3 regions of the Pseudomonas sp. MF7453 genome follow, and region 1 is predicted to be linked to each of the others. Evidence: riboswitches for the same ligand, from Rfam matches in the RefSeq annotation. Region 1 holds a riboswitch; each other region holds the start of a gene.
The links. Region 1 has a riboswitch for cobalamin ahead of cobW (cobalamin biosynthesis protein CobW). Riboswitches for the same ligand answer to the same signal wherever they lie in the genome.

Region 1 (2,195 bases):
GGGCGCGCAAGGTGTAAAGGCCGGCGAGCATCAACGCAAAGCCGACCGCCACCACCAGGTTGCCACCTGTGGTCGACAACACGCGCTGCCAGCCATCTTCCGGCTCCCAGGCTTCGGCGTCGTGGCTATGTGCAGCGGCACCTGCGCCGTGTTCGTGGGCAACTTCGGTCGCTACAGGAGCCTTTTCATACGTTTCGGCCTGCAAAATCAACGGCGAGACCCACAAGCTTTGCAGCAGGGTCAGCAGCAGGGCGGCCAGCAGGCCGGTGAAACCTGCGGTTTGCGCAATACGTTTGATCATGTCGGCAGGCCTCAGTGGCAAGGGAACGCGGCGCTGTGGCGGGTATCGTGGGCCGCGTTATGCACCGCCTCGATATGCGAAAAACCGGCGAAGTACACAAGGCACGCACCCAGGATTGCCGCGCCGATCGCAGCGCTCAGGCGTTGACTCAACGTGGTGGTGCTGCTTGCGGAGGGCGTAGTGCTGCTGATGATCGACATGGCGCGTCCCTTTCAGGTGTCAGGGTGAAACGAGCGCATGCAAACCCCACGCGCCAGGCACGCAGGGTTCGAACAGCGCCCGCCCACCGCGGGTTTGTTATCTGATTTTTTCGGGCCGGTCTCCGGGCTTGCGAGGGGCGGCTCTGGACAGAGTGCGCCTGAAAAGCATCGCCTTCCCATGCAAAAGCACAGTGGCCGTGACGCTTCGCTCGCTTACCGTTGCGGGGGCAGCACCGGATTTGTCATAGGGGTATGACGCACCGGTTTCCCGTTTCACCCTGTGAAGGGCACCCGAAACAAGATGTGTAGGAGAGCATGGGCCGGGGACGGTAGTCAAATGCCGCGAGCCCCTGTAGCCTTGCACCTTCGAGGTTCTTCGGCCCCACGCCGAAGCTAAGAAGGGAACGCGGTTCAAGCCGCGGCTGCCCCCGCAACTGTGAAGGGTTCAGTTGACTGCCATGCCACTGCCGAGACGGCGGGAAGGCGCAGTCAACGTTGGTCGCAAGACCTGCACGCCCCAAGCCAGGAGACCTGCCTCGTCACCGATTTTTCAATTCAACCGGGCGGGGTGATCCGGTGACGAAATCCGCTGCTGCGCGCCGCCGCAGGGCCTGTCGTCCCGTATGCCCGCCCCAAAGGGCATCCGATGAAAACACTGGCCAAACTTCCCGTCACCATCGTTACCGGCTTCCTCGGCTCGGGCAAGACTACGTTGCTGCGCCATATGCTCGACAACGCCCAGGGCCGTCGCATTGCCGTGATCGTCAATGAATTTGGCGAGCTGGGCATTGACGGCGAGATCCTCAAGCAGTGCTCTATCGGTTGCACCGAGGAAGAAGCCAACGGCCGCGTGTACGAACTGGCCAACGGCTGCCTGTGCTGCACGGTGCAGGAAGAGTTCTTCCCGGTGATGCGCGAACTGGTCGCCCGTCGCGGTGACCTGGACCATATCCTCATTGAAACCTCGGGCCTGGCCCTGCCCAAGCCGTTGGTGCAAGCCTTCCAGTGGCCGGAAATCCGCAGCGCCTGCACCGTTGACGCGGTGATCACCGTAGTCGACAGCCCGGCCGTGGCCGCCGGTACCTTTGCCGCCTTCCCGGATCAGGTCGACGCCCAGCGCAAACTTGACCCCAACCTGGACCACGAGTCGCCGTTGCACGAACTGTTCGCCGACCAACTGGCCAGCGCTGACCTGGTGATCCTCAACAAAGCCGACCTGATCAGCGCCGAAGACCTGGCCCGTGTGCGCCTGGAAGTGGCCGAAGAACTGCCGCCGGCGGTGAAGGTCATCGAAGCCAGCAGCGGCCGCCTGCCGCTGGACGTGTTGATCGGCCTCGGCGCCAGCTCCGAAGAGCATATCGACGCTCGCCACAGCCATCACGATCAGCACCATGAAGGCGAAGACGACCACGACCACGACGCGTTCGACTCCATCTCCATCGACTTGCCGCAAGCCGACGAAGCCCTGTTGCTCGACGCCCTGACCCAATTGGTGGTGCAGCACGGCATTTTGCGTGTGAAAGGCTTTGCAGCTATCCCAAACAAGCCGATGCGCCTGCTGATCCAGGGTGTGGGCACACGCTTTGACAAGCACTTCGACCGCGCCTGGGGCGCCGATGAAGCGCGCACCACGCGCCTGGTGCTGATCGGCCAAGAGCTGGACGCCGCCGGCCTTGAAGCGCAATTGCGCGCTG
Region 2 (2,195 bases), on a different contig from region 1:
ACACGCACATCCACATGCTGGCCGTAATAACTGAAAGGCCAGCCGTAGAAGCCGCCATCCTTGACCGAGGTGATGTAATCCGGCACCAGGTCGCTGCCGATTTCATCGCGCTCGTTAACTGCCGTCCACAGCTTGCCGCTCTGTGGCTCCCAGGCCATGCCGTTGGGGTTGCGCAGGCCGGAGGCGAAAATGCGGTGCTGGCCGGTCGCGCGATCAACTTCCCAGATAGCAGCGCGGCCTTGCTCGGCATCCAGGCCGTTTTCGCCAACGTTGCTGTTGGAGCCGACGCTCACATACAGCTTGCTGCCGTCCTTGCTGGCCACCACGTTTTTGGTCCAGTGATGGTTCAAGGGGCCGCCTGGCAAATCCACGACTGTGGTGCCTTGGGACGTGATTGCGGTTTCACCCGGCTGATAGGGAAAGCGCAGCAACTTGTCCGAGTCCGCCACGTACAGATCGTTGCCCACCAGTGTCATGCCAAACGGCGAATTCAGATTTTGCAGAAATACCGTACGCGTTTCGGCCACGCCGTCATGATCGGCATCGCGCAGCAGCGTGATGCGGTTCGGGCTGGGCACACCGGCACCGGCGCGGCCCATGACTTTTTCCATCACCCAGCCGCGCACGCCTTTGGAGTCGTCTGGCTTGGGCGGCGCATTGGTCTCGGCCACCAGCACGTCGCCGTTGGGCAGCACGTAGAGCCAGCGTGGGTGATCCAGGCCTTCGGCGAAGGCGGCCACTTGGGTGCCGGCGGCAGCCGTTGGCTTGGCGCCTTCAGGCCAACCGATCGCCGGGGCGATGTTGACGGTGGGAATCAGCGTCTTGTTCGGCTCCGGCAGTTTGGGCGAGGGCCCGGTGCCATCCGCGACTTGCAGGGTGGAGCTTTCGCCGCAGGCGGCGAGGCTGCCGGTGAGCATGATCAGTAAGGCCAATCGGGTTTTAGGCATGGTTTTCTCCTTGATACCTGTAAGGGTAGAGAAGCACGCTGTACGGATGGTTCAAGTACAAGGCCAGCTTTAATTGACGCTCCACCCCCAACCCACTAACCTTCGCGGCTTGTTCCAGGTGCTCTGTGGCGCGCGCGTCGACAGAGTGAAACAGGGAAGCCGGTGAGTGAGCGCACTTGTACACAGTGCTGCCGCGATTCCGGCGCTGCCCCCGCAACGGTAAATGAGTCAAGACGGTGCTGTTTGCCACTGTATCGCCCGCGATATGGGAAGGCGCGCCCTCGGCTGCTTCGATAAGACGCGCCACTCATGAGTCCGGAGACCGGCCTTGAACATTCAACAGCATCACGGTGGGCGATGCTTGGCTGTCTGTTTTTTCTTTTTCCTGCCCGCCGTTTTTGTCCAGCCCCAACGGAGAGCTGCCATGACCGATTCCCCCGACCGCGACGAACGCCACCTGGCGCGCATGTTGCGCAAAAAAGCCGTAATCGACGAGCGCATCGCCAATTCGCCGAATGAGTGCGGCTTGTTGCTGGTATTGACCGGCAACGGCAAAGGCAAGAGCAGCTCGGCCTTCGGCATGTTGGCCCGCGCCATGGGCCACGGCATGCAGTGCGGTGTGGTGCAGTTCATCAAGGGCCGCAACAGCACGGGCGAAGAGCTGTTCTTCCGGCGCTTCCCCGAGCAGGTGCGCTTCCACGTCATGGGCGAAGGCTTCACCTGGGAAACCCAGGATCGCCAACGTGATATCGCCGCCGCCGAAGCGGCCTGGGCGGTGTCCCGGGCGATGCTCAATGACGCGTCCATTCGCCTGGTGGTGCTGGACGAACTGAACATCGCCCTCAAGCACGGCTACCTCGACCTGGATCAGGTCCTCAGCGACCTGCAAGCCCGCCCGCCGATGCAGCATGTGGTGGTCACTGGCCGGGGCGCCAAGCCTGAATTGATCGAAATGGGCGACACCGTCACCGAAATGGGCATGCTCAAGCACGCGTTCCAGGCCGGTATCAAGGCACAGAAGGGCGTCGAACTTTGAATCAGCCCCGCCAATGCCCGGCCGTATTGATCGCCGCTCCGGCGTCCGGCCAGGGCAAAACCACGGTCACCGCCGCGCTGGCCCGTTTGCATCGCAATTTGGGGCGCAAGGTGCGCGTGTTCAAATGCGGGCCGGACTTTCTCGACCCCATGATCCACGAGCGCGCCAGCGGTGCGCCGGTGTATCAATTGGACATGTGGATGGTGGGCGAG
Region 3 (2,195 bases), on a different contig from region 1:
GCAGCGCCAGGGCAAGGAGGGTACGCATCATTGGCCCAGGTGGTAGCCGTCGATGGCGGCGGCCAGTTGTTCAAGGCCTTCGAAGGTGCGCAGGCTCGCCTGCAAGGCCAGAGCGTCGAGGATGATGATGCGGTTGTTTTTCACCGCGTCCATATTGCGGGTCACGGGGTCGCTGCGCAGGAAGGCGAGTTTCTTTTCATGGTCGTCGGCCGGGTAGCGACGGCGGTCCATGCGTGCGATCACCAGGAAGGTGGGATTGGCCTTGGCGATGGTTTCCCAGCCGACAGCGGGCCACTCCTCATCGGACTGCACCACGTTACGCAGGCCAAGGGTTTGCAGCATGAATTGCGGCACACCCTTATGACCAGCTACGTAAGGGTCGCTGGCCATTTCGGCGCTGGAGAACCACACCAGTGCGCTGGCTTGCTGCAAGCCCTTGCCCTGGGCCGTGGCGACGGATTTGGCCAGGCGCGCCTTGAGTTCGTCGGTCAGTTGTTGGCCGCGATCCTGCACGTCGAAAATCTGCGCCAGTTGGTGAAGGCTCTGGTAGATCGTCTCGATGCGAAAGGGCTCCAATCGCGTGCCGTCGGCACCCACCAGGTTGTCCTTGCCTTCGCAGTCGGACGGCAACAGGTAGGTGGGGATCTTCAGTTCATGAAACTGCTCACGGGTACCAACCACGCCTTGGGGGCCCACCACCCATTCCAGCTCGGCGGCCACCAGTTGCGGGCGCTTGGCGAGTACGGCTTCGAAGCTGGGCTCGTTGTTGGCCAGGCGCTCGATGCGGTCGTCCTGGGCCTTGTACTGCGCCGCCACGTTGTTGAACCACAGCGAAGTGCCGACCACCTTGTCGCCCACGCCCAGGGCGTAGAGCATCTCGGTGGCGGCCTGGCCGATGGTGACGCTGCGGGCGGGGGCGTGCTGGAAGGTCAGGGTGCTGCCGCAGTTTTGCAGGGTCAGCGGGTACTGAGTGGGCGCGGCTTGCGCCAGGGCACACACACTCAAGCCTGCGATCAGGGCGGTAACGCGTGGCAGCATGAGGCGATCTCCTTGTGAACCGTAGGTGCAGCAGGGGAGGTACGGCTCGGAAATACGCCCATGGAGGCTGCTGAAGCGCAGGGCCAGGATGTCCTTCCCGGACACCCCGCCGGTTAGTGAGTTAGCTGGGCCGGCAGGTCTCCTGACTGATGCGTCGTCGCCATGCCCCGCCTTCCCGGACGTGGTCCAGTGGCATTCAAGGGCAGGCTCGGCATCTACAGTTGCGGGGGCAGTTTCGGTTCACGCCGCGTGCGGCGTTTCGAATTCCCTGTTAGTCCCATACGGGAACCGGCGGCCGTATGGTAAGCGATCACCCCCTGTAGGAGCGAGCTTGCTTGCGAAGGTCGTCAACGATAACGCTGGGCACCTGATGCCCCGCGGCGCTTTCCTGTTCTTCGCGAGCAAGCTCGCTCCTACAAAAGAAGCGTCAGAGCCGAATATCCTGGGGGCCGCGGATCAGCGCTTCGATCCGGGTGCCTGTGGCGCGCTCTTCATTGCTGAACCCGTCGTAGTCGGCCAGGTTGGCGAAGCGGATGCCGGTCAATTGTTCGATCGCGATCACGCTGCGCTGGTAGGTTCTGAGTTGGCCGAACACCAGGTCCAACTGATCCAGCTCGCGGCGCTGGTCGATCATGTAGGCACTGGCGGACGGTTTGCCGTCGTCGCTGAGGTAGGCCACCACTTTCCAGAATGCCTGGGGGATTTTTACCCCGCGATAAACGCGGTCGTTGTCGCTGAACACCGGGCCGCTGAACACCGTGGCCCGAGCTTTCCAGCGCTGGGTGTTGTCGAGAATGTAGTCTTCGAGTTCCAGCCAGGTCTTCTGGTTGAAGCCGCTCATTTGGGGTGAGCAATTGGTGAAGTGAAAGGTGTCGAAGTTGGCGGTGGTCGCCTCGTCGCCCCAATTGGGATCCTGGCGCCGTACCAGGTGGCCGCGGTCCAGGCCATTGCCGGCATAAAGGTCTTCACCTACCTGCGCCTCCAGGGGCAAGCGACCATCGTAGGCCCAGGTGTCATTGTTGCGGGTGATGTCCACATGCTTGGCGCCGTCGATATTTACCCCCACGTACAGCGCCAGTCGTCGAGCGCGCGACATTGTGATGGAGAAATGCGTGTAGTCCAGGCGCTTGGGTTGCACGTCGCCCGCCAGTGGCTGG

Region 2: another riboswitch for cobalamin. It lies ahead of cobO (cob(I)yrinic acid a,c-diamide adenosyltransferase); the one in region 1 lies ahead of cobW (cobalamin biosynthesis protein CobW).
Region 3: another riboswitch for cobalamin. It lies ahead of JFT63_RS01120 (ABC transporter substrate-binding protein); the one in region 1 lies ahead of cobW (cobalamin biosynthesis protein CobW).

The regions. Positions count from the first base shown of each region.
Region 1 covers NZ_JAEKCN010000002.1:115,781-117,975, reverse strand. Annotated here, with positions in the region: gene JFT63_RS05375 (CbtA family protein) at 1-301, opposite strand, end outside; gene JFT63_RS05380 (CbtB domain-containing protein) at 313-501, opposite strand; cobalamin riboswitch at 598-811, opposite strand; cobalamin riboswitch at 854-1,054, shown strand; gene cobW (cobalamin biosynthesis protein CobW) at 1,148-2,195, shown strand, end outside.
Region 2 covers NZ_JAEKCN010000010.1:261,839-264,033, forward strand. Annotated here, with positions in the region: gene JFT63_RS17695 (PQQ-dependent sugar dehydrogenase) at 1-947, opposite strand, end outside; cobalamin riboswitch at 1,047-1,292, shown strand; gene cobO (cob(I)yrinic acid a,c-diamide adenosyltransferase) at 1,372-1,983, shown strand; gene JFT63_RS17705 (cobyrinate a,c-diamide synthase) at 1,980-2,195, shown strand, end outside.
Region 3 covers NZ_JAEKCN010000001.1:251,990-254,184, forward strand. Annotated here, with positions in the region: gene JFT63_RS01115 (FecCD family ABC transporter permease) at 1-31, opposite strand, end outside; gene JFT63_RS01120 (ABC transporter substrate-binding protein) at 28-1,038, opposite strand; cobalamin riboswitch at 1,154-1,346, opposite strand; gene JFT63_RS01125 (DNA/RNA non-specific endonuclease) at 1,466-2,195, opposite strand, start outside.